DNA from 2 places in the Sulfitobacter sp. G21635-S1 genome. Region 2 is predicted to be linked to the other one. Evidence: riboswitches for the same ligand, from Rfam matches in the RefSeq annotation. Region 2 holds a riboswitch; the other holds the start of a gene.
The links. Region 2 has a riboswitch for thiamine pyrophosphate ahead of O4H53_RS07520 (thiamine ABC transporter substrate-binding protein). Riboswitches for the same ligand answer to the same signal wherever they lie in the genome.
Positions count from the first base shown of each region.

Region 1: it holds a riboswitch for thiamine pyrophosphate, as region 2 does, so the genes downstream of both, thiD (bifunctional hydroxymethylpyrimidine kinase/phosphomethylpyrimidine kinase) here and O4H53_RS07520 (thiamine ABC transporter substrate-binding protein) in region 2, are expected to answer to the same signal.

Region 1 is NZ_JAPWGV010000001.1:104,255-120,128, forward strand. Features, by position in the region: gene O4H53_RS00545 (nitrate reductase) at 1-679, opposite strand, end outside; gene nirD (nitrite reductase small subunit NirD) at 679-1,014, opposite strand; gene nirB (nitrite reductase large subunit NirB) at 1,011-3,455, opposite strand; gene O4H53_RS00560 (ABC transporter ATP-binding protein) at 3,459-5,138, opposite strand; gene O4H53_RS00565 (ABC transporter permease) at 5,144-6,226, opposite strand; gene O4H53_RS00570 (CmpA/NrtA family ABC transporter substrate-binding protein) at 6,290-7,642, opposite strand; gene O4H53_RS00575 (ABC transporter substrate-binding protein) at 7,905-9,011, opposite strand; gene O4H53_RS00580 (ANTAR domain-containing response regulator) at 9,008-9,592, opposite strand; gene O4H53_RS00585 (winged helix-turn-helix transcriptional regulator) at 9,816-10,220, opposite strand; gene O4H53_RS00590 (NAD(P)H-binding protein) at 10,292-11,095, shown strand; gene O4H53_RS00595 (SDR family oxidoreductase) at 11,126-12,181, opposite strand; gene O4H53_RS00600 (ester cyclase) at 12,183-12,599, opposite strand; gene O4H53_RS00605 (LysR family transcriptional regulator) at 12,694-13,548, shown strand; TPP riboswitch at 13,670-13,770, shown strand; gene thiD (bifunctional hydroxymethylpyrimidine kinase/phosphomethylpyrimidine kinase) at 13,829-14,638, shown strand; gene O4H53_RS00615 (FAD-dependent oxidoreductase) at 14,635-15,630, shown strand; gene thiS (sulfur carrier protein ThiS) at 15,614-15,811, shown strand; gene O4H53_RS00625 (thiazole synthase) at 15,815-15,874, shown strand, end outside.
Region 2 is NZ_JAPWGV010000005.1:124,794-140,667, reverse strand. Features, by position in the region: gene O4H53_RS07525 (thiamine/thiamine pyrophosphate ABC transporter permease ThiP) at 1-1,343, opposite strand, end outside; gene O4H53_RS07520 (thiamine ABC transporter substrate-binding protein) at 1,319-2,302, opposite strand; TPP riboswitch at 2,337-2,436, opposite strand; gene aroC (chorismate synthase) at 2,528-3,859, shown strand; gene O4H53_RS07510 (DMT family transporter) at 3,867-4,802, shown strand; gene cobO (cob(I)yrinic acid a,c-diamide adenosyltransferase) at 4,823-5,419, shown strand; gene O4H53_RS07500 (SDR family NAD(P)-dependent oxidoreductase) at 5,419-6,192, shown strand; gene O4H53_RS07495 (alkaline phosphatase D family protein) at 6,239-7,792, opposite strand; gene O4H53_RS07490 (cyclase family protein) at 8,067-9,011, shown strand; gene O4H53_RS07485 (branched-chain amino acid aminotransferase) at 9,057-9,926, opposite strand; gene O4H53_RS07480 (MarR family winged helix-turn-helix transcriptional regulator) at 10,074-10,586, shown strand; gene O4H53_RS07475 (response regulator) at 10,583-11,284, shown strand; gene O4H53_RS07470 (exodeoxyribonuclease VII small subunit) at 11,412-11,654, shown strand; gene O4H53_RS07465 (polyprenyl synthetase family protein) at 11,660-12,526, shown strand; gene dxs (1-deoxy-D-xylulose-5-phosphate synthase) at 12,541-14,469, shown strand; gene O4H53_RS07455 (ion transporter) at 14,483-15,262, opposite strand; gene O4H53_RS07450 (exopolysaccharide biosynthesis protein) at 15,333-15,874, opposite strand, start outside.

The sequences.
Region 1 (15,874 bases), on a different contig from region 2:
GGTTGAACAGGGCAACGTCACTGCCCGGCGCAAGGGCCAGATGCATATCCGCCAGATCGCAGGTGGCGGTGCGGCGCGGGTCGACCACCACGACCTTCATCGCGGGGCGCGCGGCCTTGGCCGCCGCAAGGCGCTGGTAAAGGACCGGATGGCACCAGGCCAGGTTGCTGCCCACAAGCACCACCAGATCGGCCAGTTCAAGGTCCTCGTATGTGCCGGGGACCGTATCTGTGCCAAAGGCGCGTTTTTGCCCCGCAACGGTCGAGGCCATGCAGAGGCGGGAATTGGTGTCGATATTGGCCGAGCCGATGAAGCCTTTCATCAGCTTGTTGGCGACATAATAATCCTCGGTCAACAATTGTCCCGAGACATAGAAGGCGACCGAATCCGGGCCATGCTCCGCGATGCTGCGCGAAAACCGGTCCGCGACCAGTGTAAGGGCGCTGTCCCAATCGGTATCTGCGCCAAAGGCGCGCGGTGACAGCAGCCGGTCGTCCAGCGACAGGGTATCCCCCAGCGCCGTGCCTTTGGAACACAGCCGTCCGAAGTTGGCCGGATGCTCCGGATCGCCGCGCACCGACAGGCCGCCCTTGCCATCGGGCCGCACCAGAACGCCACATCCGACGCCGCAATAGGCGCAGGTGGTGCGCAGCTCTTCGCGATGCGCCGATCCGTCCATCAGGCCACCCGCTCGCGGCGCAGTTGCGTGGTATCCAGCAGGATGCGCCCACCGTCGATCCGCGTGGCATAGGTATTGACCGCACCGCTGTCGGCGCCCTGCGCCAGCCCGGTGTCCAGCCGCAGCACCATGTTGTGCAGCGGACAGGTGACGGATCTGCCATGCACGATACCTTCGCTCAGCGGTCCGCCCTTGTGCGGGCAGGCGTCGTCGATGGCAAAGACTTCGTTCTCGGCGGTGCGAAAGATGGCAATGCAGCCGATGTGGGTCTTGATGATGCGCGCACCCCGTTCGGGGATGTCTTCCAGAGCGCCGATATCTGTCCAGTCGGTCATTCCGCAGCCTCCAGGGTAAGATCGGCCAGCGGCGCATAGAGCGCGCGATAGGCCGGTTTGGTACGCTCCGCCCAGGGGTCCTGCTGCATGAACTTTTGCGCGTAGTAAAAACGGTCGGCCAGTGCACGACGGCTGTCGGCATCGGTCACGACCCGTTCGACGATGTGGTCAAGGCCCACGTTGTCCATCCACTTGTACATCCGTTCCAGATAGGCGGCCTCTTCGCGGTAGAGCTGGACCACCGCGGCGGTGTATTCCAGAACCTCGTCCTCGGTCCTGACGGTGCACATCACCTCGGTGCCCTGAATGTGCAGCCCCGCAGCGCCGCCGATGTGCAGCACATAGCCGCTGTCGACGCAGATCACGCCCACGTCCTTGCAGGTGCTTTCGGCGCAGTTGCGCGGGCAGCCCGACACCGCCATCTTGACCTTGGCCGGTGTCCACGACCCCCAAAGCGCCTTTTCCATGCGGATGCCAAGCCCGGTGCTGTCCTGTGTGCCAAAGCGGCAATGATCGCTGCCGACGCAGGTTTTCACCGTGCGTAAGCCCTTGGCATAGGCCTGACCGCTGACCATGCCTGCGGCATTCAGGTCGGCCCAGATGTCGGGCAGGTCCTGTTTCTTGACGCCCAGCAGGTCGATGCGCTGGCCGCCTGTCACCTTGACGGTCTGCACCGCGTATTTATCCGCCGCATCCGCAATCGCGCGCAGCTCGTCCGGGGTGGTGATGCCTCCCCACATGCGCGGCACGACGGAATAGGTGCCGTCCTTTTGGATGTTCGAATGCATCCGCTCGTTCACGAAACGGCTTTGATCGTCGTCCTGATATTCGCCGGGCCAGTCGCACAGCAGGTAATAATTCAGCGCCGGACGGCAGGAGGCGCAGCCGCAGGAGGTGGTCCAGCCGCATTCCTGCATGACGGCGGCCATGGACTTCAGCGCGCGCGACTTGATCAGGCGACGCACGTCCATATGGGTCAGCGGCGTGCAGGGGCACATCGGCTTGACGGTCTGCGCCTCGAACCCGTCCCCAAGTGTCAGTGCCATGACCTGTTCGACCAGCCCGGTGCATGTCCCGCAGGAGGCGCTGGCCTTGGTCTGGGCGCGCACATCGGACAGGGTGGTGGCCCCGCCGTTGATCGCGTCGACTATGGTGGATTTGCAAATGCCGTTGCAGCCGCAGATTTCTGCGTCACCCGGTAAGGCTGCAACGGCTGCCAAAGGGTCCGAGGGGGCACCCCCCTGAAACGCCGGTCCGAATATCAAGGTGTCGCGCATGTCGGACACGTCGCTGTGGTCCTTGATCAGCCCGTGAAACCAGGCGCCGTCACCGGTGTCGCCATACATGACCGCACCGATCAGCCGGGACCCTTCCAGCACCAACCGTTTGTAGACGCCGCGGGCGGGATCGCGGAAAACGATGTCTTCGCGGCCCTCGCCTTCGGCAAAATCGCCCGCGCTGAACAGGTCGCAGCCGGTGACTTTCAGCTTGGTTGCCACCTCCTTCGGAGTGAAGGCCGCTGGCCTGCCGCCCAGGGTTTCGGCCGCGACCTTGGCCTGATCGTAAAGCGGGGCAACAAGGCCAAAGACCGCGCCCTGATGTTCCACACATTCGCCCAGGGCAAGGATATTGGCGTCGGAGGTGACCATGGCATCGTCCACATGGATGCCGCGCCCGACCGCAAGTCCGGCTTCCTGCGCAAGCGCCACGTTCGGACGGATGCCCACCGCCATGACCAGCAGGTCACAGGGAATTTCGGTGCCATCGTCCAGCCGCAACCCGCTGACGCGCCCGTCGGTGCCAAGGATTTCCTGCGAGTTGGCCGAGGTCAGGACATTGATGCCTTTCTCCTCCAGCGACTTTTTCAGCAGATAGCCTGCGGCCTCGTCCAGCTGGCGTTCCATCAGGTGACCCATGACGTGAATAACCGTCACATCGACGCCCTGCGCCTTCATGCCTGCGGCGGCTTCCAGCCCCAGCAGGCCGCCGCCGATGACGATGGCTCGCGCGCCGGGTCTGGCACCCAGGGCCATCATCGTTTCGGTGTCGTCCAGATCGCGGTAGGGGATCACGCCCTCCAGATCATGGCCGGGCAGTGGGATCATGAAGGGGTTCGATCCGGTGGCGATGACGACGCGGTCATAGGGCACAGCGCCGTTTTCACCGACAACGACCTGCGCCTCCCGGTCGATCCGCAGCACCTTTTCGCCAAAACGGCAGGTCACACCATGGCTTTCGTACCAATCGGCATCATGGGTGACGATCTCCGCATAGGTCTTGTCCCCCGCCAGCACGGGCGAGAGCATCAACCGGTTGTAGTTGCCGCGCGGTTCGGCATTGAACAGGGTGACGTTCCACACGCCGGGCTGGGTTTCGAACAGATGCTCCAGCATCCGCCCCGAGGCCATTCCGGCACCGATAACAATCAGATTTCTGGTCATGACTTACTCCGCCGCAAGGGGTTTTGGCTTGGGCGCGGGCTTCGCGCCGTGTTCGTATTCGGTCAGAAAGTCGAGGACCTCCTGCCGGTACGCATAGTAATCGGGGTGGGCCAGCAGCGCCTTGCGGGTGCGCGGGCGCGGCAGCTTTACATCGGTGATCTTGCCAATGGTGGCCTGCGGTCCGTTGGTCATCATCACGACGCGATCCGCCAGCAGGATCGCCTCGTCCACGTCATGGGTGACGCAGATCGCCGTCACCTTGGTGCGCGACCAGACCTCCATCAGGACCTCCTGCAACTCCCAGCGGGTGAGGGAATCCAGCATCCCGAATGGCTCATCCAGCAACAGCAGCTTGGGGCTGAGGGCAAAGGCCCGCGCGATGCCGACGCGTTGCTTCATCCCGTTCGACATGGAATGGGCGCCACGGTCCATCGCATCGGCCAGTCCCACGCGTTCAAGGTAGTATTCGACCACCTCCTGCCGCTCGGACTGGCTCGCCCGGGGATAGACCTTGTCCACACCAATCGCGACGTTTTCCTTGGCGGTCAGCCAGGGGAACAGATTGGGCGACTGGAACACGACGGCACGTTCCGGGTCGGCGCCCTCGACGTGGCGGCCGTCCAGCTTGATCGCGCCTTGGGAAATGTCATTCAGGCCGGCAGCCATGGTCAGCACGGTGGATTTGCCGCAGCCGGAATGGCCGATCAGGCTGATGAATTCGCCCTGATTTACCTTGAGGTCGAAATCCTCGACCACCGTCAGCGGCCCCTTGGGGGTCGGATACACCTTGTGCAGCTGAGAGAAGTCGAGGAACCGCTGCTCGATCATGCCTTCGCGGGCGCCCCGGACGGCAGCCGGGATCATCTGGTGAACCGGTTTCACGTCCGGCAGGTGGCGTGTTTCGGCAACCTTGGCGGCAATGCCCACGTCCATCAGGTATTGCGTGACCTCTGCGCGCAGCTTCTTGAAGCCCGCATCATGGTTCATCGCGTCACGGTTGCGCGGGCGCGGGATGGTCACCGGGATCGGCGCTGCCAGCGTGCCGTCGGGGTTCAGCACGATGATGCGGTCGGCCAGCAGGATCGCCTCGTCCACGTCGTTGGTGATCAGGACGCAGGTCTTCTTGTCGGCCTCCCAGATCTCCAGGATCTCATCGGCCAGATTGGCGCGGGTCAACGCATCCAGCGCCGACAGCGGCTCGTCCAGAAGCAGCAGGTCAGGCTCCATCGCCAGCGCCCGTGCCACGGCCACCCGCTGACGCATGCCCCCCGACAGTTCCGCCGGGCGGCGGTGCGCGGCATGGGCAAGGCCAACCATGGCGATGTAATGATCCGCCTTGGCAATCTTTTCGGGCTTGGACAGCTTGCCGTGCACCGCTTCGATGGCCAGCATGATGTTGCCGCGCACGGTCAGCCAGGGCATCAGGCTGTAGCTTTGAAAGACCAGACCCCGGTCCGGTCCCGGGCCTGTGACCGGCGCTTCCCGAAAGGTCAAGGTGCCGCTGTCGGGCATCTCAAGCCCTGCGATCAGGTTCATCAGGGTGGATTTTCCAGTGCCGGAGAACCCCAGGATGGCCAGGAACTCGCCCTCCTTCACGCTCAGGGTGATGTTTTTCAGAACCTCGGCGCGGTGCGTGCCTTCGCCAAAGCCCTTGTTCACGTTCCTGAATTCAAGAATACCCATGCCGCTCACCGCTGCGCCGAGAAGGTAAAGAACGACTGCATCGCGTACATCACCCGGTCCAGAAGGAAGCCGATGATGCCGATGGTCAGCACCGCCACGATGATGCGGGCCAGTGATTGCGATGATCCGTTCTGGAATTCATCCCAGACGAATTTGCCAAGGCCGGGGTTCTGCGCCAGCATTTCCGCCGCGATCAGCACCATCCAGCCCACGCCAAGGCTCAGCCGCAGGCCGGTAAAGATCAGCGGCAGCGCCGAGGGCAGAACCAGCTTGGTGATCTTGGCGTAGGGGCCCATCTTCAGCACCCGGCTTACGCTGATCAGGTCGCGGTCGATGGAGGCGACGCCAAGGGCGGTGTTGATCAGCGTGGGCCAGAGGGAACACAACGTCACGGTGATCGCGGAGACCAGGAAGGATTTGGAGAACATCCCGTCGTTGGTGGCATAGACTGCCGAAACCACCATCGTGACAATCGGCAGCCATGCCAATGGCGACACCGGTTTGAAAATCTGGATCAACGGGTTCAGGGCCGCATTGGCCGTGGGCGACAGGCCCGCAGCAATGCCCAGCGGGATCGCAACCACCGAGGCCACCAGAAAGCCGAAGAACACGGTCTTGATCGAGGTCCAGATCTGGTCGTAATAGCTGGGCGCGCCGGTATAGGCGATCTGCTTGACCTCATCCGCGCGCCCGGCTTCGATCAGCCGCGCGTTGCGCTGGTCCAGCCGCTCGTGGAACATTGCTGCCTTGGCGCGTTTGTCGATGGCATCCGCGTTCAGCTCCATGGCCTGTTCCCAGACCGCAACGGGGCCGGGGATCGCGCCCAGTGACGTGACGACACGCGGGGCGAGGGTGGCCCAGAGCATCAGGAAGACGATGATGGACAACAGCGGCACACCCAGCAGCCGCCAGACATCGCGCATCTGTCCGCGCGGATTGTCGCCCGCCGCGGCCTTGAGCAGGGGGGTCAGCCAGGCAAGACCAAGAACGGAAAACCAGGCGTCTGCCTTGTTGATGCGGGTGAACCAGACGGCGCGGCGCGCCTCTTTGTGCTTGGTATCCAGGTGATCGGGATCGACGACTGTCATTGCGGTCTCCGGTACGTAAAAGGGAAAGATGCACCGCCCCGCAGGCAGGGCGGTGCGGAAAGGTCAGCCGCCGGCAACTTCACCGGACTTCAGTCCGATGGGCAGGCTGTCGATATAGGCATTGGGCGCTTTGCCATCGAAAGGAATGCCGTCGATGACATCTGCGGCGGGTGTCGGCGCCTTGTAGCCATCGCTGTCCCAGGGGAAATCGGCCTCGGCGGCATTGCCTTCGTCCACCAGCAGGCGTGCGGCGTCCAGATAGATGTCGGGGCGGTAAACCGAACGCGCGGTTTCATCGAACCATGTGTCGTCCTTGGTTTCGGCGATCTGGCCCCAGCGGCGCATCTGCGTCAGATACCACACCGCGTCCGAATAGAACGGGTAGGTGGCGTTGTAGCGGAAGAAGACGTTGAAATCGGGCACTTCGCGCACATCGCCTGGTTCATATTCGAAGGTTCCGGTCATCGAGGCGGCGATCACCTCGGCATCGGCGCCCACGTATTCCGGGCGGCTCAGGATTTCGACCGCGGCCTCGCGGTTTGCATTCTCGTTCTCGTCCAGCCAGATGGCGGCGCGGATCAGCGCCTTGGTCAGGGCCAGCGTGGTGTTTGGATTTTGCTCGGCAAATTCGGCGGTGATGCCGAATACCTTTTCCGGGTTGTTCTTCCACAGCTCATAGTCGGTGATCACCGGCACGCCGATGCCCTTGACCACCGCTTGCTGGTTCCACGGCTCGCCCACGCAATAGCCGTCGATCGTGCCGGCCTCCAGCGTGGCGGGCATCTGCGGCGGCGGGGTGACGGACAGGAATACGTCCGCGCCAATCTGCCCCGAGGTGTCATCGGGGCTGTAAAGACCCGGGTTCAGCCCGCCGGCAGCCAGCCAGTAGCGCAGCTCGTAATTGTGGGTCGAGACCGGAAAGACCATGCCCATGTTGAAGGGTTTGCCATCGGCCTTGTAGCGTTCCACCACCGGAGCCAGCGCCTGTGCCGAGATCGGATGCTGCGGCAACCCGTCGGCATTGGTGGGGATATTCGGTTTCATCTCTTCCCAGACCGCATTGGATACGGTGATGCCGTTACCATTCAGATCCATCGAGAAGGGGGTGATGATATGGGCCTGCGTGCCATAGCCGATGGTCGCTGCCAGCGGTTGACCGGCCAGCATATGCGCCCCGTCCAGCTGACCGCCGATCACCCCGTCCAGAAGCACTTTCCAGTTTGCCTGTGCTTCAAGCGTGACGAAGAGCCCCTCATCCAGGAAATAGCCGTTCTCATAGGCCACCGCGAGCGGGGCCATATCGGTCAGCTTGATAAAGCCGAGTGTCAGTTCATCCTTTTCAAGCGCCAGCATCTCGGCAAAGGCCGGGCCGGTCAGCAGGGTGGAGGCGAGTAGGCAGGTCGCAAGTCTGTTCATGTACTTTGTCCCTTGTGTGATCCGGAAGGCAGGCGCCCCGGACAAACGAAAATAACCGCTGACCAGCCCCATGCGCATGCACGAGGGGTCGAGCGGCTGTGCTCGGATTACCCGGACTTTGGGAATTGGATTTCGGAAGACGCCATTGTCTTCCTGAGCTTCAGGTTGGGAAAAGCAGAGGGTTAAATCAATACCGAAGGGGAATTTGCGGCCGCAGAAAGGCAGTTTTCTGCGTTGCAGCGGAAATCTGCTGCATTTTCGGTCACTCCTGCAGGGAGGGGCTGAATTCTTGACCATCAAATGAATGGGTCATCGCATCCGGACGCGGGCTGTAACCGGGAATCGCCCGCAGCGCCGTGTCGTGCAGATCGGTGCGCCAGGTGGCAATTGCGGCCTGTCGCGCGGTAGCCCGGTCCAGCCCCAGCCGCGCGGCCAGACGTCCGGCGATCCAGGCGGCATGGTCTTGCTGCGGGGTGTTCTGGGCAAAACCGACAAAGTCGGGCACGATCCGGCTGTCACCGCGTGACGTGAGGGTCAGATGACCGGACAGGGCGCGGTCGATCATCTCGGCGGGAACATCGACATAGTCGCGCCGGGACAGAAACGCGCAGGCGGTCGTGCGGCTTTGCGGATCGCTCAGCCATTCGCCTGCGCGCCACAGGGCGCGGATCATCGCGCGCAGCGGCTCGGGGCTGGCGTCGGCCAGGTCCGCCCGCACGCCCAGCACCTTCTCCGGCGCGCCGGGCCAGATCGCGCTGCCGGGCAGCAACAGGGCCCCCGCATTGGTTTCAACCGCCATCGACCCCCAGGGTTCGCCCACGCAAAAGGCGTCCAGTTCACCCGCCGCAAGGGCACTGGCCATCAGCGGTGGCGGCACTGTGCGGATGTCGACGGCGGCGGGGGCGGGCAGGCCCAGGGCGGTCAGCCAGTGGTACAAAAGCTCTGCATGCATCGAAAAAGGAAAGGGCACGCCGATCCGGAGCGGCCCGTCCGCCGCAGCGATCAGCGCCTGTCCGGCGGCGCGGGCATCGCCAAATCCTGTGGCAAAGCTGTATCCGGTGTCGCGGATGCGCTGCGCCATGGCGTTGCTGACACCGATGACCTCGCCATTGGTGGACAGCACCGCAACGCTGGCAAGCGCCGCACCGGTGCCAACAAGCCCCAGCGCCGTTGCCACCGGCATCGGTGCCAGCATCTGCGCTGCCGTGACCTGACCAAAGGACACCATGTCGCGCAGGCTGGACCAAGAATGCGCCCGCCTCAGGTCCAGGGCGATCCCTTCGTCCCTGTCAAAGCCCAGCTCGACCGCAACGATCAGCGGCGCGGCGTCGATCAGCGGCAAGAATGCGACGGGCAGCTTCGCGGTCATGACAAAAGCCCGGCAGTGGTCACCAGCGCCTCGGCAACGTCATAGACCTTGCGGCCCTGATCCATCGCCGCGCGCCGCAACAGGTCGTAGGCGGCTTGTTCGTCAATGCCCCGGGCCTTCATCAGCAAGCCCTTGGCCCGGTCGATCACCTTGCGTTCTTCCAGGGCGCGTTTGGTGGTCGCCAATTCGTTGCGCATCTGGCGGAACATGGTGAAGCGGGCCACAGCGGCATCAATGATCGGTTTCAACCGATCCGCCCGCAACCCGTCGACGACATAGGCGGAAACACCAGCCTCTATCGCAAGCTTGGTCAGGTTTGCGTCGCTCTGATCAACGAACAATGCCACCGGGCGCTCCAGCGGGGCCGAGGCGAGCCTCAGTTCCTCAAGCGAGTCGCGGGAGGGATTGTCCAAGTCGATCAGGATGATATCCGGATTATGATCCGCAATCGCCGCCGTCAGCCGGGACATATCGGTGATCGTTAGCAATTCGTACTGCCCCGCATGCGCGAGGCTTTCCTCGATCAACGCGGCGCGCGAGGGGTCTGTTTCAACGATGATGATCTTGAGAATCCGCTGCATGGGCCGGACGTCATCACGCAGAGGAATGCGACGCAATTTGAATTCAACCGATCCGGGCCGCTTTTCAGCACTCTGCCTATGGATTGGGCGTTATGCATTTCACATGTGCATATCCAACGCGTCAGCAATAAACCAACTTTCAGCCAACTCCGCCCGGAAGCGGTGTGGCGCGCTGGTTCAGCCTGTGGAAATGGAGGGGGCAGGGCGCCGGGCGGGCTGCCGGTCAGTCCCGTCCCGACGCGTCAAATGTATCCTGGGCAGCATTGATCGCCTCCTTGTGTTGCCGGCTCCACTCCACCAGCGTCGCGACCTGCGCCGCAAAGGCATGGCCCAGTTCCGTCAGTTCATAGGTGACCTTGGGCGGCACGGTCGGCTCGACATGCCGCAGCAGATGGCCGTCACGTTCCAGGCGCCGCAGGGTCAGGGTCAGCATCCGCTGGGAAATGCCGTCCAGCGCCCGTTCAAGCACCCGGTAGCGCAGCGGTCCGCCTGCCAGTTCCGCCAGGACCCTGACCGTCCATTGCTCGCCCAACCGGACCAGGATCAGCTCCAGCCCGCAATCTTCGTGGTCGTCCGACCCGCAGGATTCCAACGATGCCCTGCGCACAACCGTGTTCGTAACCGACATCCAAGTGCCTCCTTACGTGCCCCTGATGGCCTCCCTAGGTTAGCCGGGAACCAACACGGAAAGGAAGCATCATGATATTGATTACCGGCAGCTCGGGGCAACTCGCCTCGCAAATTGCACACCAGGCCAGACATGCAGGTTTGGACCTGCGGACAGCAAGCCGCGCGCCGGAGGCCGACAGGCAAATGGATTTCGACCACCCCGAAACATTGGATTTTTCCGGCGTCGACACGCTTTTCCTGACCTCGGCCGGCTATGCCGAGGACGATGTCGTCATGCGCCGCCACGGCGCCGTGGTGGAAGCGGCGCGTGCGCAGGGTGTCGGCCATGTCATCTACAGCAGTCTGCACGTCAGTGGCGTGCATCTCGGCTTTGCACTTGCGCACCGCTGGACTGAGCGCGCGCTGCAGGCCAGCGGGATGAAATGGACCATTCTGCGCAACGGACTTTACGCCGAACTGGTCGGTGCGCTTGTGGCTCCGCGCGGCGGGAAGATCACCACGCCATTCGGGAACGGGGGCATCTCTGCCGTTGCGCGCAACGATCTGGCCGCCGCTGCGGTGAGCGTGCTCAAGGCGCCGGATGCCCATGTCGGCCGCAGCTACGAGCTTGCCGGGACATCAGCGATTTCGGCGGCGGACATCGCCGGGACCCTCGGCGTTCCATATGTCCCGAATACCTTCGAGGCAGAGCGGGAACTGCTTGGGCAGATGCCGTTGCTCCCCTTCCAGTCCCCGATGCTGATGTCCATCGCTTCCGCCGCTACCGCCGGATACCTTGCGGTCGAAAACACCGATCTTGTTAAACTGGTGGCAGAGCCGCAGGACGCTTTGACAATTGCCAGTGCGGTGGCGCAGGCGATGGCCCAGCCCTGAGCGAAACAGCCGTGTTCCGGGTGCGCCCGTTCATGCCCGGCGCGCGCGCCCGGAACCGGCAGGCAACATGCCATTGTCCCGGTACCAGGCGACTTCGTCGGCAATGGTCTGCGCCATCGGGCGGAACGACAGCCCCAGTTCCGAGCGCGACTTGGCCGGATCAAAACGGCTGTGGTCAAATTCCTTGCGCATGTTGCGCACCGCAGCGAGGCTCAGCAGCGCGGGGCGACCGGTCAGGCGGGCCACACCCTCTTGAAGCCCCGCGATCAGCCAGAGGGCGGCTGCCGGAATCCGCCGCTTTGGCGCGGCGACGCCGGTGGTCTTTTCGTAAAGCTGCATCAGCTCTGCCATCGCCACATGTCGCCCGGCGGCCAGATAATGCTCGCCCCTGCGGCCTTGCCGCAGCGCGCGGATCTCGGCCTGGGCCACGTCGCGCGCATCGACAAAGGCAAAGGTGGCAGGCGGGATGCCGGGCAGCTTGCCCTGCATGAAGTCCAGGGTGAATTGCCCTGCTGCAGTTGGCCCCCGGTCACCCGGTCCGTGCATCCAGCCGGGCATGACGAAAACGCCGAAAGTGTCGGCATGTTTCTCCAGATGTTCCATGACAATCTGGTCCGACAGTATCTTGGACCGGTAATAATCATCCGCACCCTTGGCGGGCCGTTTCATGGTTTCGTCCACCACCTGTCCCTTTTTGCCGTCCACCACAGCAATGGAACTGGTATGCACGATCTGGCGGATACCGGCCTCATGCGCCGCCGTCAGAAGCTGGCCGGTTGCATCGACGTTGATCGCCTTCAGCATCTCCCAGTGCCTGCCCCCGTAGTAGCTGTCGCGGAAATAGGCCGCGGTGTGGAACAGCGTGTCGCAGCCTGCCAGGGCCCCGGCGAACCCCGGTATGTCCTGCATGTCGCCTTCGACGATGTCGAGCCCCTCCAACGCCCCGAATTGCTGCCGCGCCTTCCCGGCCGAGCGGGCCAGACCCCGCACCTGAACCCCCTCTGCCAGCAGCGCGCGGACCAGATTGTTGCCCAAGAGACCGGTCGCCCCGGTGACGAAGGCAACTTTTGTGTCGCGTCCCACCATCTCAGCCCAGGTCCTGGCCAAGGGCCTGCATCAGGGCAATACGGTCGTAAAACACCTCTTCGTGGGTCGCATGTTCCTCGTTGAAGGTGAAGAACCCGGCAAAGCGGAACCGGAAGGGCTTTCCGCTTGGCTGGATCATGTGACCCCCCATGGCGAAAGGCCCTGTGAAGGTGCCGGTGAACTCGGCGGTCATTGCCAGATGCCGGTTGTTCCAGACAACGGGTGACATCTGGACCTTCACATCGGGAAAGGCATCGAACAAGGCCTGTTCGCGTATGCGGGTCTCCTCGCGGCCACGGGTTTCGGTCATCGGATCGACGAAGTGGAAATCTTCCGACATCAAGGCAAGCAGCGCGTCAAGGTCACGTGTGTTGAATGCCTTGGTGGCGCGGTCGGTAAAGTTGAATGGGATTTGCATCTGTGTCTCCTTTGCCGGTCCAATCTACGACGGGCAGCGCATTCCAAGAACACACAGCAATGGACAATCGTTTTGCGTGCATGCAAAATGAACCATGACCGATTGGGATGATCTTCGCGTACTTCTGGCCATCTCGCGGCGGGGCAGTTTCCTGCAGGCCGGCCAGGTTCTGGGCATGGCGGCCTCGACCCTGTCGCGGCGCATCACCCGGCTGGAGGAAGAGATCGGCGAACCCGTGGTCGAGCGCAGCGTCGAGGGCCTGCGCCTGACTGCAAGGGGGGCCGCTTTGACCGCCACTGCAGAGCGGCTTGAACGCGATCTGCAGCAACAGACCGTCAGCAGCAACGGCGAATTGTCCGGCGGTGTGACGGTCACAGCAGGCGACGGCTTCGTGCCCGTGCTGACGCAGGCAATTGACCGCTATATCGATCTGCATCCGCGATGCAGTGTCGATCTTTTGGTGGATGCGACCCTGACAAAGGTCGCGCGCGGCAGTGTCGATATCGCGGTCCGCACCATTCACCTGGGCGAACCATCGCTGATTTACAACAAGGTCGCGTCGCTTTCCTATGGCGTCTATTGCGCGCCCGAATATGCCAGCCGCCTGCCTGCCAATGCCGGGCCGGGCGATGCCGCGATGATCGACCTTTCGCCGCCCTTTGATCAGACCCCCCATCTGCGCGCGGCACGGGCAGCAGGCTTCGTATCCTCGCGTTTCCGGGTCTCCTCCTTCTCGGCCCAGCTTCAGGCCTGCGCCAGCGGATACGGTGTGGCGGTTCTGCCTGATCTGTTGGCGGCGGGTCTGGTGCAGCCTTTCGGCGCGGCAGACCTGCCGCCGATGGATGTGTTTCTGGTCACCCGCCCCCAGACCCTGCGCCAGCCCCACCTGCGCGCGTTTTTCGATGTGCTGCGCGATACGTTGCTTCGGGCCGGTGCGCGCGGGCGCTGAGGTGCCGTGCGCGGCAATCTGAGGGGCCGGAAAATCGGCTGTTGAAGTTCGCGATATCCTGTCCTACCCATGTCACAGAATTGCATTGCTTCGCCCGTCAGCGACGACGAAGCGATAACGAAATCATCCGTCGGGGGGCCCATCCGGGCTGAGAGGTGCATGCACCGACCCGTCGAACCTGATCCGGGTCATACCGGCGTAGGGAACGGGTAGATTGTGCGAAACAGATCGCACAAAACTCATTCTTGCGTTGGCACGCCCGTACCCTGGAGACGTGCCCGTGACGAACCACACACCGATTGTCCTGACCATTGCCGGCTCTGACAGTGGCGGCGGGGCCGGCATTCAGGCGGACATCAAGGCGATCTCGGCAACCGGGGCCTATGGCGCGAGTGTCATCACCGCGGTGACCGCCCAGAACACAACAGGCGTGACAGCGGTGCATGAGATCCCCGCCGATGTTGTTGCCGCGCAGATCGACGCGGTCCTGTCGGATCTGGATGTCGATGTGATCAAACTGGGGATGTTGTTCTCCGTACCGATCGTTGCGGCCACCGCGGAACGCCTGGCTGTGTTCGACGGGTTGAGTGTCGTTGATCCGGTGATGATCGCGAAATCGGGTGATGCGCTGTTGCAGGATGCCGCCGTGACGGCCCTGATCACGCAGATCCTGCCGCAGGCTGGCCTGCTCACCCCGAATTTGCCGGAGGCCGCGCGGTTGCTGGGCACAACCGCCGCCACAACGCTCGAAGAGATGGTGCAACAAGGGCAACGGCTGGTCGGGTTGGGGCCAAGGAACGTATTGATGAAAGGCGGGCATAGCGTTGGCGGCACCTGCACCGATGTGCTGGTCAATGAAAGCGGCCTGGTCGCGACGTTTGCCGCGCCCCGGATCGACACGCGCAACACCCATGGCACGGGATGCACCTATTCCGCCGCGATTGCAGCCTATCTTGCACAGGGGCGCGACCTTGAGGATGCCGTGAAAGCGGCGCACGGATATCTTCAGGCGGCGATCATGGCCGCCGATACCCTGCACATCGGAAAGGGTCATGGCCCCGTTCATCACTTCCATGGTCAATGGAAATGACCGAAGTCACGATCATAGGGGGCGGCGTTGCCGGTCTTTGCGTCGCGCGGACACTGCTGGATTGCGGGGTCGGTGTGGTCTTGGTGGACCGGCACAAGGATATTGGCCCCCATGCCTGTTCCTGGTGGGCGGGCGGCATGCTTGCCCCGTTCTGCGAAGGCGAAAGCGCCGAGGAACCCGTTGTCAGGCTGGGACGCGAAGCCGCAGACTGGTGGGAGGCCAAGACCGGCGCGGTCCACCGGTGCGGCTCGCTTGTTGTATCGTCGATGCGCGACACAGCCGATCTTGCCCGCTTTGCCCGGCGCACCACCGGATTTCGCCAGGTGAGCGGAGCAGAGATTTCAGACCTGGAACCCGATCTGGGTGGAAGATTTACCAAGGGATTGTTCTTTGAGAGCGAAGCCCACCTTGCCCCCCGCCGCGCACTTGCCCGATTACGCGCCAGTCTCCTGGCGGATGGTGCGGTATTTGTTCAGGAAGATGCCGACCCCGACAGATATGCACAACGCGGCCTGACCATCGATTGCCGGGGATATCAGGCCAGGGACAGACTGTGTGACCTGCGCGGTGTCAAAGGCGAAATGCTGGTTCTTTCCTGCCCCGATGTCAGCATATCGCGCCCGATCCGCCTGCTGCATCCCCGGGTTCCGCTGTATCTGGTGCCCCGTGGCGACGGTGTTTTCATGCTGGGTGCGACGATGATCGAAGGGCATGCAGGCAAGCATGTTACCGCGCGTGCCCTGCTGGAACTGCTCAGCGCCGCCTATGCGCTGAACCCCGCCTTCGGGGAGGCCGAGGTGCTGGAAATCGGCGTTGATAGCCGTCCTGCCTTTCCCGACAACCTGCCGCGCATCCGGCGCAACGGAAACCTGATCCGGGCCAACGGCCTGTTCCGGCACGGCTTTCTTCTGGCTCCGGCGCTGGCGCGGATGGTGGCCGATCTGATCATTGACAACAAAACGCCTGAGGTGATGGATGAAACTGCTGCTTAACGGAGCCCCGATCGACGCGCAGGTTGCGACCCTGGCCGATCTGCTTTTGGCCGAAGGCTTTGGCGATGCCAAAGTTGCCACTGCCGTAAACGGCGAATTTGTGCCCGCACCGGCCCGCCCGGATCATGCGCTTTCTCCGGGGGATGCGGTTGAGGTCCTTGCCCCGATGCAGGGGGGCTAGGCCATGTCGGAATTTTACGGCACGACATTGCCCAATGGCCTGATGCTGGGGACCGCACAATAT
Region 2 (15,874 bases):
GCCGCAAAGCCGACCTGAGGCCGCAGGCGCGGCAGGATCACCCAACGCCAGAGCGACCAGCCACGCATCTGCAGCGAAGCACTCAACCGGCCGTATTCACGCAACGTGTCCCGCAGGCGCGGCACCAGGATCCGCAGCGCAAAGGGCAAGGCCATCAGTGCATTCACCAGCGCCGTCACCGGCAGCGCCAATGCCACCGGGTCCACCACCGGGTTAAGCAGGATGAACCACCCCGTCCCGATCATCAGCGGCGAGGCGGACAGGCCAAACAGGCCGATGGCTTCCACCCCACCCGACGCCCTGCCGGCGATCCAGCCCGCCATGGGCAGTGCCAGCGCCAGCAAAACCACGATGCTCAGCATGGCCACGCCCAGTGACGCCCCCGCCGCCTGCCAGACCGAAGCCGGCATCATCGGCAGCCCGGCAACGCCCCTCAGCACAACTGCCCCCAGTGGCAGCAGCAGAAAGGCCGCCCCCAGCAGGATCAATGCAACATCGCCCCAGCGCTGGATGCCGCCGCGCGCATCCCACCGGCGCGGTACCCGGTCCAGCCCGCCGCCAATGCCCACCGAAGGGATAAACCACAGCGCCACCATCGCCGCGCTGCCGGCAACAACCAGCTGAACCAGCGACAGCAACGCCGCGCGCGTCAGATCGAAATCGTAGCGAAAGGTCTGATAGATGGCGAGTTCGATGGTTGTGGACCTTGGCCCCCCGCCCAGGGTCAGCGCCACGGCAAAACTGGTCAGGCAGATGACAAAGATCAGCGCAAAGGCCCCCGGCACGACCTGGCGCAGCAGCGGCCGTTCCAGCGTTCGCGCCACGGCGCGGGGGCTCAGATCAAGCTGCGCCACCAGCCGGAATCGCTCTGCCGGGATGGATTGCCACCCCTGCAGCAGCAACCGCGTGGCGAGGGGCAGGTTGAAAAAGACATGCGCCAGCACCACACCGTGCAACCCATAGATCGACAGTTCCGGCAGGCCCATGGTGCCAAGCACGGTATTCAGCATGCCATTCCGGCCAAACACCGCCAGCAAGCCGATCACGGCGACAATCACCGGCAGGATAAAGGGCACCCCCAGCAGCATCACCAACAAGCCATGCCCGAAGAACTGCCGCCGCGCCAGTGCCCGCGCAAGCGGCACCGCCAGCACAACGGAAAACCCGGCCGACAGCAGCGCTTGCATGACCGTGAACCGGATCGCTGCACCGTCGCCGGGGCCAAATCCCCCCGGTTCGGCACGCGAGACAATCCCGACACAGGCCGCCAGCACAACCGCCACCGTCAAACCGGCGGCGGTCATGCCCGCAATGCGCGTTACTGGGTCAGCGCGCTGCGCCATGCCTCGATCGCTTTCTCCTGCACGGCGGCTGCTTCGGTCTCATCGTAGAACAGCACTTTTTCCGGCAGATCCAGCTTGGCCCAGCCGTCGGGCCACTGGCTCTGCGGCAGGGCCGAGGGCAGCGACCAGTTGGCGGCCGGGATCAGTTTCTGGAAGGTTTCGGACATCACGAAGCCCATGAACTGATCCGCCAGTTCCGGCACATCGGTATCTGCCACCTTGGCCAAGGTTTCGACCATGAAATAATGCCCCTCCGGAAAGAGCGCGGCATGTTTGGTAAAGTCTTCCTCGGCAAACATGTGATAAGCGGGCGAAGTGGTATAGCTCAGCACCATGTCCGCCTCACCATCGGTGAACATCCCGTAGGAGGTTGACCAATCCTTCGTCACCGTCAGGATTTTCGGTGCCAGCTTGCCCCAGGCTTCCTGCGCCTTGTCGCCAAAGACCGCCTCGACCCACAGCACCAGCGCGAGGCCGGAAATGGATGTGCGCGGGTCCTGGATCACGATCTTGACGTCATCAGGCATGTTCAGCAGATCGTCGAAGGTCGCGGGCGGGTTTTCCATCCGCGTGTCATCAAAGACAAAGGCGGTATGCCCGTAGTTGAAGGGCAGGAACACGTCATCCGTCCATTCGATCGGCAGCGTCAGCGCGCTGTTGTCCTGACCGTGCGGCGCAAAAAGCCCGGTTGCCCGCGCCTTGGCCGTCACGTCCGAGGTCAGGCCGATCACCACATCTGCCTTGGTCCGCTTGCCCTCCAGCAGCAGGCGCGGCAGCAGATCGCCGGTCGAGAATTGCAGATCGCAATCGCAGACCTTTTCAAATTCCGCCTCGATGACCGGGCCGGGGCCCCATTCGGATGTGAAATAATCGCCGGCATAGACTGTCAGCACAGGCGTCTCGGCCTGCGCGGCGGTTGCGGCAAGTGTCGCTAAAGCAGCAAAAGTGAGATGTCTCATGGCATCCTCCATCATGCGGCGTCAGAAAGCGTTGGATGGATGTCCAGACCTTCCCTCCGCCGGTGTTAACCGGTTCAGGTTCAACGGGTCAGCTTGCGCAATCTCAGCCCGATTGGGCCCCCCGAGGTGCATCAAGAGCTAGGACGCTCTTACCCGACTTGCAAGGCGAAATCCCTTGAGGCCCCTTTGCACGCCCGGTAACAGGGTCAGCAAAGGAGCGTCCCTATGTCGATCAACAGCTTTGGCCACCTTTTTCGTGTCACCACATGGGGCGAAAGCCACGGGCCCGCGCTTGGCGCCACGGTTGACGGCTGCCCCCCCGGCGTGCCGGTGGATGCGGCGATGATCCAGCACTGGCTGGACAAACGGAAACCGGGCCAGAACAAATACACCACCCAGCGCCGCGAGGCGGACGAGGTCCGCATCCTGTCCGGCGTGTTCGAAGGCGTCACGACCGGCACACCCGTGCAGCTGATGATCGAGAATACCGACCAGCGGTCAAAGGATTATGGCGACATCAAGGACAAGTTCCGCCCGGGCCATGCCGACATCACCTATTTCCAGAAATACGGCGTGCGCGACTATCGCGGCGGTGGCCGGTCCTCTGCCCGCGAAACCGCGAGCCGGGTTGCGGCGGGCGGGCTGGCCCGCGAGGCGATCAAGGCAATTGCGCCCCAGGTGCAAATCACCGGCTACATGGTGCAGATGGGCCCGCACAAGATCGACCGCGATGCCTTTGACTGGAACCAGATCGAACAAAACCCCTTCTGGGTGCCCGACGCCAGGGCCGCAACCGATTGGGCGGAATACCTCGACGGTCTGCGCAAATCGGGCAGCAGCGTCGGCGCGATAATAGAGGTCGTGGCGCGTGGCGTACCAGCGGGCCTTGGTGCGCCGGTCTATGGCAAGCTGGATACCGACCTGGCCGCCGCGATGATGAGCATCAACGCGGTCAAAGGCGTGGAGATCGGCGAGGGCATGTCGGCGGCGATGCTGACCGGCGAGCTGAACGCGGATGAGATATTTGCACCCCCTGCATCCGAAGACATCGTCGAGATCTTTTTCAAAGGTGCCAGACTGGACGCCACGGGAACATATATCATCCGACCTCAGAACGAGAACGACAAGGAACGCTGGTTCAAGGTGAAGGATCTGTTCCATTTCACCGAGGCCGAGGGCGGCATGACGCTTCAGGTCACGCGCAAGGCGCTGAACAAACGCATGATCGCAAATGGCGGCCTGCCGATCGTGAAACGGGCGGAGCCGAGATATTCTTCCAACCACGCGGGTGGCATCCTCGGCGGGATCAGCACCGGGCAGGACATCGTGGTGCGTTTCGCGGTGAAACCGACCTCCAGCATCCTGACGACGCGCAAGACCATCACCAAGACCGGCGAGGAAACCGAGATCATCACCAAGGGCCGCCACGACCCCTGTGTCGGCATCCGGGCGGTTCCGGTGGGCGAGGCGATGATGGCCTGTGTACTGCTTGACCACATGCTGCTGCACCGGGGACAGGTGGGCGAGAACCGCGGCACCATCGGCCCGGACGCATGAGCCATTCATGAAGGTAGAAGATTTTTCCGAAAGACCCGCGCTCGGGGTTGCACTCAAGATCACCGCAATCTTTCTGTTCACCTGCATGTCGGCGATCATCAAGTCCACCTCGGACGAGATCCCGCCGGGTGAGCAGGTCTTTTTCCGCTCGCTCTTTGCGATCCCGATCATACTGATCTGGCTGGCCCAACGCGGACAGTTGAAGATCGGGCTCAAGGCCAGGAACCCCATGGGCCACGTCTGGCGCGGGCTGTTCGGGACCACCGCAATGGGCCTGACCTTTGCCGGGCTCGGCCTGCTGCCCCTGCCCGAAGTCACCGCCATCGGTTTCGCCACGCCGATCTTCACCGTGGTGCTGGCCGCCGTGATGCTGGGCGAACGCATTCGCCTGCTGCGCATCAGCGCCGTGGCGGTGGGATTGATTGGGGTGGTCATCATCCTGTGGCCCCGCTTTGGCAGTTCACAGCTCGACCATATGGCCACCATCGGCGCCATGCTGATCCTCGGTGCCACGATGATGCGCAGCCTCGTACAGGTGCATCTGCGCCAGCTGGTGCAGAACGAACATACCGCTGCCATCGTCTTCTACTTTTCCGCCACCGCAACCGTGCTGTCGCTGCTCACCATGCCCTTTGGCTGGGTGGTCCCGACCGGCCAGACTGCAGCGCTGCTGGTGATGGCAGGGCTGGTGGGCGGTGTTGCCCAGATCCTCGTCACCTCGTCCTACCGCTTTGGATCGGTGTCGATGCTGGCACCCTATGATTATACCTCGATGCTTTTCGCAATTGTTCTGGGCTATGTCATCTTTGGCGAACTGCCCACGATCATGATGCTGGCGGGGGCCGCGCTGGTGATCTGCGCCGGTGTCCTCGTCATCTGGCGCGAACACCAGCTCGGCATGGACCGCAGCAAGGTGCGCGCCGTGTCCGACCCCAAGTCCTGACCCCGTAAAAGGAGAGTGCCATGACCGACCAGTCCCACAAGGAAAAGATGCAGGAGCGTCAGACCGAACAGCGCAAGAAGGTGGCCGAGCTGCAGGACCCGGAAATGGGTCTGGTGCTGGTCCATACCGGCGCGGGCAAGGGCAAGTCGTCTTCCGCCTTCGGCGTGGTCCTGCGGGCGCTGGGCTGGAAACAGCGCGTTGGTGTTGTCCAGTTCATCAAGGGCAAGTGGAAAACCGGCGAGCGGCTGTTCTTTGACCGTTTGGGCGGCGTCGACTGGCACACCATGGGCGAAGGCTTCACCTGGGATACGCAGGACAAGGAACGCGACATCGCCGCCGCTCAGGCCGCCTTTGCCAAGGCGCGCGAGATGATGGAAAGCGGCGATTACGATCTGGTTGTGCTGGACGAGATCAACATCGCCATGCGTTATGATTACCTGTCGGTCGAACAGGTCATCGCAGGGCTGGAGGCGCGCGACAAGCGCACCGGCGTGATCCTGACCGGGCGCGACGCCAAGCCGGAGCTGTGCGAATATGCCGATCTGGTCACCGAAATGACCGAGGTGAAACACCCCTTCAAGGCTGGGATCAAGGCGCAGAAGGGCGTCGATTTCTGATGCCCGCAAAGCAGAGCAAGGCCCAGAAGGTTGCGCTGGTTACCGGCGCTGCACGGGGAATCGGGCTGGCCACCGCAAGGCTCTTCATCGAAGAGGGCTGGCTGGTCGCGGCATTGGACCGCGATGCGGACGCATTGCAAAAGGCAGCCGCCGACCTTGGACAGGCGGCCAGCGCCTTTGTCTGCGACGTGTCGGACCCTGGCGCCGTGGACCGGACCGTCGCGGATGTGCTGTCGCGTTTCGGGCGGATCGACGCGCTGGTGAACAACGCGGGCGTGGCCGATTTCGGCCCGATCGAACAGACCGATTTCGCCCGGTGGCGCCGGGTGATGGAAACCAATCTAGACGGTGTTTTCCTGATGTCGCAGGCGGTCGCCCCGGCGCTGAAGGAGACAAAGGGCGCCCTGGTCAACATCGCGTCGATCTCGGGGTTGCGCGCCTCTACCCTTCGGGTCGCCTATGGCACCTCCAAGGCCGCGGTGATCCAGCTGACCAAACAGCAGGCGGCGGAACTGGGTGAATACGGCATCCGCGCCAATTGCGTCTGTCCGGGCCCGGTGCGCACCAAACTGGCGATGGCCGTGCATACCCAGGACATCATCGACGCCTACCATGACGCGATTCCGCTGAACCGCTACGGCACGGAGCGCGAGATCGCCGAAGTCATCGTATTCCTGTGCTCGGAGAAGGCCAGCTATGTCACCGGGCAGGTCATCGCCTCTGACGGCGGTTTCGAAAGCACGGGCGTCGGCCTGCCTGCGCTGCGCAAATAGGGCAGGCCAAACCGGCCCGCCCCATCTGGTATCTCGGATCGAATACTCAGATCGACGCGCCCTTGGGGTCGAGCGTGACCGAGTAAAGCTCGGTGTCTGCGCGGTCCATCAGACGCACCGTCATCTGCTGGGTCTGCGCGTCAATGTCCACGAGGCCAAAGAACTGCAAGCCGGCGCTGGGCGGCAGGTTCACCTGACCCTCTGCGGGGGCTTTCACGAACTTCAGCTCCGGCCCGAAGGTCGCGTCCAGCGCATTCGGCCCGAACGTGCCCGCATGCAGCGGCCCCGAGACGAATTCCCAGAACGGTTCAAAGTCCTGGAACTGTGCTTTGTCGGGGTTGTAGTAATGCGCCGCAGTGTAATGCACGTCAGCGGTGAACCAGACGGTGTTCTGCACCCGCGCGTTCTTGATGAAGCGCAGCAGTTCCGCGATTTCCAGCTCGCGACCGCCCGGTGCGCCGTCGTTCTTGTTGGCCACGCCTTCGATCTTTTCGCCATCGGGTACAACCAGACCAATCGGCATGTCGCAGGCGATCACCTTCCAGGTGGCGGTGGAATTGGTCAGTTCCCGCTTGAGCCATGCCATCTGTTCGGAACCCAGGATCGTGCTGTCCGCGTTGATCTCGCTTTCCTGCGATGCGCCGTTCGGGCCACGGTAGCTGCGCAGGTCCAGAAAGAACACGTCGAGCATCGGACCATAGTTGATCTTGCGGTAAACGCGGTTCGGCTCTGCCGGGGTGATCCGCAGCGGCGTCATCTCGTGGAACGCCTGGGCGGCACGGGCGGCCAGGACATGCACGGATTTCTCGGTATAGCGGTCATCGGCGGTCAGGTCCTTGGACGCCGACCAGTTGTTGACGACCTCATGGTCGTCCCACTGCATGAAGGTCGGCACCTGCGCGTTCAGTGCGCGCACATGTTCGTCCAGCATGTTGTATTTCCACTGGCCGCGATATTCGTCCAGCGTTTCGGCAACCTTGCGCTTTTCATCGGGCAGAACCACGTTCTTCCACTTACCACCGTCAGGCAGGTCGACCTCGTCCTGCATCGGGCCATCGGCATAGATCGTGTCGCCGGAATGCAGGAAGAAATCAGGCGTATGGCGCGCCATCGTCGCATAGGTGCGCATGCCATCCGCGTCGATGCCCCAGCCCTGACCGGCCGTGTCGCCCGACCAGGCAAAACGCACATCACGGCGTGCGGTCGGCGCGGTGCGGAACCGCCCCACCAGGGGTTCGGAGGTCACGTTGAGGTCGGTCAGATCGGCGGCGGTGAACCGGTAAAAGATATCCTGGTCGCTCGGCAAGTCCTGCAGCAACCGCTTGACCGCCATGTCATGCCCCGGCACCGCGTCCATGCTGGGCAGCTGACGTGCATTGGCAAAGCTCTCCGTGGTCGAAACCTCGACCATCACCCGCGAGGGGCGGTCGGTGCGGGTCCAGATCATGCCGGAATTCGTGTCCACATCCCCTGACTGAACGCCATGGGTGAATACGGGCCGGGAGGACGCGCGGCTGATTGCGGGCATTGCAAGCGTTGCGGCAAAGGCGGCGGACCCCGCCAGCACGGAGCGGCGGGTGGGGCGCAGGAGTCTGGTCATGGATGGGTTTTCCCTGTCTGGATGAATTCTGCGCCACTCAAACCGCAGTCGCGTAACGGTCTGCCGACAGTTTCGTGACAAGTTTTTCAAGGTTTCATGACAGCAACCGACACATCCGTTCCCACCGGAGTCCCTGCGGGTAACCGCCCTGCACCTGCCAGTTTCAGCCCGGGCCAATTCGCCGGGGATTCCCGTGATTGGGGAAATTTCGTGTAACCTTTGCACAGGGCCCGGGCGAATCTCGCCAAAGGCCCCTAATCCTAGGGAGGAAACCATGACAAGAATGATGACCGTGACACTGGCCGCGCTGGTGCTGGGGGCGACTGCGAGTTTCGCGCAGGATTGCGCGCCTTCGAAATGGGGTGCGGATGACACGATCGGTTCCGCCAACCTGGTGACGCCGGAACGCACGCTGGAGGCGGCCAAACTGATCAAACAGGGCAAATCCATGCCGCTGGGCATCACCATCGGCCCGGACACGCCGGCCTTTCCGCCCCGGTCGCTGAACCTGCAGGTGGTGCAACCCAACCAGCAGGGCGGGCAGAAGCTGACCAGCTTCGGCTACGAGGGCAACTACAACGACGATATCCTGCAAACCTGGATCGGCATCGGCTCGCAACTGGACGGGCTGGGGCATCTGGGCGAAGGCGGGCATTACTACAACTGCCTCGACGAAAAGGAGATTTCCGCCATCACCGGCCTGACCAAACTGGGCACCCATGACGTGCCGCCACTGGTCGGGCGGGCCGTGATCATCGACATGGCGAAACACCTCGGCAAGGAGGTCATGGAAGCCGGGGAACACTTCGGATCGACAGAAATCAAGGCCGCCGCCGAGGCACAGGGTGTCACCATGGGTGAGGGTGACATCATCCTGTTTCACACCGGCTGGACCGAAGGGATGCTGGAAAGCGACCCGATGCTATGGGGCAGCGCCGAACCCGGCCTGACCAACGAAGGCGCGGTCTATCTCGCCTCGCTCAACCTGATGGCGGTGGGCGCGGACACCTGGGGGCTGGACGCGATCCCCGCCGCAGAAGGAGACAAGGTGTTCTACGGCCATGTCACCCTGCTCAAGGACAACGGGATCTATATTCTGGAAACCATGAATGTCGGCCCGCTGCTGCGTGATGGGGTGAACGAGTTCATGTTTGTGCTGGGCCAGCCCCGGATCAAGGGAACGGTGCAGGCAATGGTCAATCCTGTCGCGCTGTACTGAACCTCTGGGCGGGACCCCGGGGTCCCGCCTCTGCTTTGGGCTATCTCAGCTGCGGACCAGCTTTTCGTAGCTTTCCGCGATATCGCGGGTCATCGCGCCGACCTCAAAGGTATAATCGCCAATCTGGCCTACCGGGGTCACTTCGGCTGCCGTGCCGGTCAGCCAGCATTGTTCGAAGCCTTCCAGCTCTTCCGGCATGATATGGCGCTCATGCACCGCAATGCCCTTGTCCTTGAGCATTCCGATCACCGTCTGGCGCGTGATCCCGTTAAGGAAGCAATCCGCATCAGGCGTATGCACCTCGCCGTCCTTGACGAAAAAGATGTTGGCACCTGTCGCCTCGGCCACGTAGCCCCGATAATCCATGAACAAGGCGTCGGAGCATCCTTTGGCCTCAGCCGCGTGTTTGGACATGGTGCAGATCATGTAAAGGCCCGCCGCCTTGGCATGGACGGGGATCGTCTCGGGGCTGGGGCGTTTCCATTTGGAGATATCGAGCTTTGCGCCCTTCATCTTGGCGTCGCCGTAATAGGCGCCCCATTCCCAGGCAGCAATCGCCAGCCGGACAGGGTTGCGGGCCGAAGCGACCCCCATGTCGTCGCCCGCGCCGCGCCAGGCCACCGCACGGACATAGGCATCCGTCAGACCGGATACTTTCAGAACCTCGGCCTTGGCGGCCTCGATCTCGTCCACGGAGTACGGGATTTCGAAATCAATCATCTCGGCAGAGCGTTTCAAACGCTCCGAATGGGCGCGGCTCTTGAAGATCTTGCCGCCATAAGCACGCTCCCCCTCGAAGACGGAAGAGGCATAATGCATCGCATGGGTCAGGATATGCACATTGGCCTGGCGCCAATCGACCATCTTGCCATCCATCCAGATGTGACCATCCCGGTCATCATAGGCACCTACCATTTTTTCACCCCTTGATTGAATAATGTTGCGCGACAAGGCCCGCGTCGGACACTTTATGTCGTGAAAGTTGTGGATGACTATCGTTTCGCTCTTGGAGTGTCAACAAGGCTGACGTAATATGCCCCCTCAAAGGCAAAGAGGTACATCATGGCGGACGGACGCGCCCCAACAGGGATCGGTGGCGAGAACCTGCTGTTTCTGACGGACGAACAACTGCGCCAGGGGAGCGAGGCGATGTTCTTCGCCTATCGCGGCTTTACCGCCGATCCCGACCGAATTCTGATGGATCTGGCCTATGGCCGGGCGCATCACCGGGCGATCCACTTCATCAACCGGGCGCCGGGCACCACGGTGAACAACCTGCTGAACATCCTTGGCGTTACGAAACAGTCACTGAACCGTGTGTTGCGGACCCTGATCGCGGATGGTCTGGTGGAAAGCAAGGTAGGACGGAACGATAAACGTGAACGCCATCTGCACCTGACCGACGCAGGCAAGGCCCTGGAACGGCAGTTGTCCGATGCGCAGCGCGCCCGGTTGCGGGCTGCCTTCAGGGAAGCGGGGCCAGAAGCGGTCGCAGGGTTCCGCAAGGTGTTGGAGGCGATGATGGACCCAGAGATGCGTGCAAGCTATGCGCGGCTGCGCGAGACCGGGGGATGACCGCCATGGACGCCCATCTGCTGATCGTCGATGACGATGAACGCATTCGCACCCTGCTGAAGAAATTCCTGATGCGGCACGGATTCCTGGTGACCGCCGCACGGGACGCCGCCCATGCGCGGCGCATCCTGTCGGGGCTGGATTTCGACCTGATCGTGCTGGACGTGATGATGCCCGGCGAAGACGGTCTGACCCTGACCGCCTCGCTGCGCGAAACCCGGCAGACCCCGATCTTGCTGCTGACGGCCAAGGGCGAGACCGGGAACCGGATCGAAGGGCTGGAGGCGGGGGCGGATGATTACCTCGCCAAGCCGTTCGAGCCGAAGGAACTGCTGCTGCGGATCAACGCGATCCTGCGCCGGATGCCCGAGACCCGGCCGGAGGATACCGCGCCCAAGGTTCTGTCGCTGGGCCACAACCGCTACGACATGGAGCGCGGCGAGCTGTGGCAGGGCGACGAGCTGGTCCGGCTGACGGCGACCGAGGTGCAGCTGATGCGGATATTTGCCGCTCAGCCCGGCGAACCGATGAGCCGTGCACGCCTGGTCGAGGAACTGGGCCGTGACCGGGGTCAGGCCCAGGAACGCGCGGTGGATGTGCAGATCACCCGGCTGCGGCGCAAGATCGAGGTGAACCCCAAGCAGCCGCAATACCTGCAGACAGTGCGCGGCGCGGGCTACATGCTGGCCCCTGACTGACGCACTTGTTGCAACCGCCGGGGCTGTGTGCCCCCGGAATATTTTTGCCAAAAAGAAGCGGGGGCATGGCTGGCAGCCATCGGCGATCATCGCTATTGTGCCGCAACCTATGATCAGTGAGGCTCCGATGTCCGACACACCCGTTGAAGAAATGAGTTTTGAAACCGCCATGGCGGAGTTGGAGAAGGTCCTGGGCCAACTGGAGCGTGGCGATGTCGCGCTGGACGAGAGTATCGCGCTCTATGAGCGCGGCGCCGCCCTGAAAGCCCGCTGCGAGGCAAAGCTGAAAGAAGCCGAGGAAAAGGTTGCCGCAATCACGCTGGATGGCGATGGCAACCCCACCGGTGTCAAGGCGGTCGAAGGCCTGTAGCAGCGGTGTTCCAAAGCAGGCTCTCCGAGGCGGCGGATGCCGTGGCACAGCACTTTGAGCGGGTGTTGGGGTCATTTGACGATCTGCCTTTTGTCCAGGCGATGGGTCATGCCACCCGTGGCGGCAAATGCTTGCGCGGATTTCTGGTGCTGGAATCGGCCCGGCTGCACGGGATCCCCCCCGAGCAAGCAATCTGGCCTGCCACTGCGATCGAAGCGCTGCATGCCTATAGTCTGGTACATGACGATCTGCCCTGCATGGATGACGATGATCTGCGGCGCGGCGCGCCGACGGTGCATGTCGCCTGGAATGAGGCGACAGCCGTTCTGGCCGGTGATGCGCTGCAATCCCTGGCCTTCGAACTGGTCACCCATCCCGATGCGGGCAATGACAGCGCCCGCATGACACTGGCGCGCACCCTCGCCCAGGCTGCCGGCGCGCGGGGCATGGTGCTGGGCCAGGCACTGGATATCGCGGCGGAAACAGCCCTGTCTCCGCTCACGCTTGATCAGATCACCGCCTTGCAGCAGGGCAAGACCGGCGCGCTGTTCGGCTGGTCCGCAATGGCCGGGCCGCGGATGGCGGGCGCAGATGCCGCACCGCTGGCGGCCTATTCCGGTGCGCTTGGCCTTGCCTTTCAGATCGCAGATGACATTCTGGACATCGAGGGCGATGCCGCTACCGTCGGCAAGGCCACCGGCAAGGATGCCAGGGCAGGCAAGGCCACATTCGTGTCCCTGCTGGGCCTTGAAGAAGCCAGACAGCGTGCCCAGGATCTGGTGCAATCAGCCTGTGATGCGCTTGACGTTTATGGCAAAGACGCCGAGACGCTGCGGGACGCCGCGCGTTTTGCCGTCACCCGCAGGAATTGACAGAGGGGGCAGACATGCCTGACCAACCCGCCACACCGCTGCTGGACAAGATCAAGCGCCCGGCTGACATGCACGGGCTGACCGATACCCAGCTCATTCAGCTTGCCCGCGAGGTCCGGGCCGAGACCGTCTCTGCCGTCTCCGAAACGGGCGGACACCTGGGCGCCGGGCTGGGCGTGGTTGAACTGACGGTCGCTTTGCACGCGGTCTTTGACACCCCCCGTGACAAGATCATCTGGGACGTGGGCCACCAGTGCTATCCGCACAAGATCCTGACGGAGCGGCGCGACCGCATCCGCACCCTGCGGCAAAAGGACGGGCTGAGCGGGTTCACCAAGCGCAGCGAATCTCCCTATGACCCCTTTGGCGCGGCGCATAGTTCGACCTCGATCAGCGCGGCGCTCGGCTTTGCCGTGGCGCGTGATCTGGGCGGTGTGGTGCCCGAAGGTCTGGGCGATGCGATTGCGGTAATCGGCGACGGGGCGATGTCGGCCGGCATGGCCTATGAGGCGATGAACAACGCAGGTCACCTGAAAAAGCGCCTGATCGTGATCCTCAACGACAACGAGATGTCCATCGCCCCGCCGGTGGGCGCGATGTCCAGCTATCTCAGCCGCCTTTATGCCGAAGAACCGTTCCAGGATTTCAAGGCGGCGGCCAAGGGCGCGGTTAGCCTGCTGCCCTATCCGTTCCGTGAGGGCGCGAGACGCGCCAAGGACATGCTCAAGGGCATGGCTGTGGGCGGCACCCTGTTCGAACAGCTGGGCTTTTCCTATCTCGGCCCCATCGACGGGCATGACATGAACCAGTTGCTGCCGGTGCTGCGCACGGTCAGGGCACGGGCGACGGGGCCGATCCTGATCCATGTGCTGACCAAGAAGGGCAAGGGATACGCCCCTGCGGAAAACGCGCGGGACAAGGGGCACGGCGTGTCCAGGTTCAATGTCGTCACCGGCGAACAGAAAAAGGCACCTTCCAACGCGCCCTCCTATACCTCGGTCTTTGCCAAGACCCTGTTGGAGGAAGCGGCAGAGGACGACAAGATCTGCGCCGTGACCGCTGCGATGCCGGATGGCACCGGGCTGAACCTTTTCGCCGAACGCTATCCGTCGCGCTGCTTTGACGTGGGCATCGCCGAACAGCATGGGGTAACCTTTTCTGCCGCGCTTGCTGCCGGCGGGATGCGGCCCTTCTGCACGATGTATTCGACCTTCCTGCAACGCGGGTACGATCAGGTGGTGCATGACGTGGCGATCCAGCGCCTGCCGGTCCGCTTTGCCATCGACCGCGCGGGTCTGGTGGGGGCGGACGGGGCGACTCATGCGGGCGCATTCGATGTGGCCTACCTTGCCAACCTGCCCGGCTTTGTCGTCATGGCCGCCGCGGACGAGGCGGAGCTGAAACACATGGTCGCCACGGCGGCTGCCCATGACGATGGGCCCATCGCCTTTCGTTTTCCCCGTGGCGAAGGCAACGGCGTGGACATGCCGGAGCGCGGCAAACCGCTTGAGATCGGCAAGGGCCGGATGATCCGGCAGGGCAACCGCGTGGCGCTGCTGTCCTTCGGCACCCGGCTGGCCGAGGTCGAAAAAGCCGCCGAGGCGCTGGCGGCCAAGGGGATCACCCCCACCATCGCCGACGCACGTTTCGCCAAACCGCTGGACCGCGACCTGATCCTGTCCCTGGCGGCGGATCACGAAGCGCTGATCACCATCGAGGAAGGTGCCGTGGGTGGTTTCGGCAGCCATGTGGCGCAATTGCTGGCGGAGGAAGGTGTCTTTGACAAGGGGCTGAAATACCGCTCCATGGTCTTGCCCGACATCTTCATCGACCAGGCCTCACCGGCAGACATGTATGCGGTTGCGGGCATGAACGCCGAACAGATCGAGGCCAAGGTGCTGGATGTTCTGGGCGTGACCCGGATCGGGGTGCAGCGGGCCTGAGGCCGCGCAGCAGCTACTTGGCCTTCTGCTGCTCCAGCAACCGGTCAAGGCGTTCCTCGATCGCGATCAGGCGCTCGTTTACGCTGTCCCGGTAGGCACCGGTTTCGGCATTCTCTTCCTCGTGGTGGGCGTCCTGCATGGAGTTCACGATCAGACCGACCAGCAGGTTCACCACCGCGAATGTCGTCACCATGATGAAGGGGATGAAGAACAGCCATGCCAGCGGATAGACCTCCATCACCGGGCGGACGATGCCCATGGACCAGCTTTCCAGGGTCATGATCTGGAACAGGGAATAACCGGATCGGCCCAGGGTGCCGAACCATTCGGGAAAGCTGTAGGCAAAGAGCTTGGTCGCGATGACCGCACCGATGTAAAAGATCAGCGCCATCAGGGAAAAGACGGATGCCATGCCCGGCAGGGCGGTGATGAACCCCTCGACCACCCGGCGCAGGCGCGGCGCGGCAGAGACCAGCCGCAGCACCCGCAGGATACGCAGGGCCCGCAGCGCGCTGAAACCCTGCGCCGCCGGAACCAGCGAGACACCGACAATCACGAAATCGAAGATGTTCCAGCCATCACGGAAAAACCGGAAGCGGTGAACGACGAGTTTCAGCAGCAGTTCGACGACGAAGACCGCCAGGCAGAGCTTGTCCAGCAACACGATCAGCCCGCCTGCATGGGCCATCGCAACCTGTGAGGTTTCCAACCCCAGCAGGATCGCGTTGAAGATGATGACCCCCATGATGAAACTGCTGAAACGCGGTGCTTCGACAAAGGATTTCAAGTTCATTTTCTGCGGCCTGCCTCAATCTTTGGACCCTATATGGAGCCTGGTCACGATGCGAACAAGGGACGAAGCGTCACGGCCAGAACGACAGGATGGCACCCGCCGATATGGCGATCATGATGTAGCCCAAAAGCACGTAAACACCGTCTTTGGTGTACAGGCCATAGGCCAGCAGGGCGACGGTTCCGCCGCCGATGGAGGACACCATGGGCAGCACCTCAAGCGGCGGCCAGCCCAGCGGGATCACGGCGCAGGCCGCCAGAGTGACCCAGCGCATCGGCCCCCGGGTCAGGAACATCAGGCGCTGGTGGGAATGCCTGTCCAGAAAGGCACAGGGTTTGCGCATCCAGGAAACGGCCTTGCGCAGCTTGCCGCTCGCGATGGTGCGGCGCAGCAGGAAATCGGGCAGCCACAGGCGGCGGCGTCCGGACAAGGCCTGCACCGCCATGATCACGATGATCGACGCGGCAATGGTGGGCATGCCGGGAATGCCGGAGATCGGGGACACCAGCAGAACCCCGATCAGCAGGATGAAGGGCGTGATGGTGCGGTCGCCGAATTCGGTCAGCACATCCTGCACCGACACGGTATCGCGGCGCGCAGCATGATCCATGC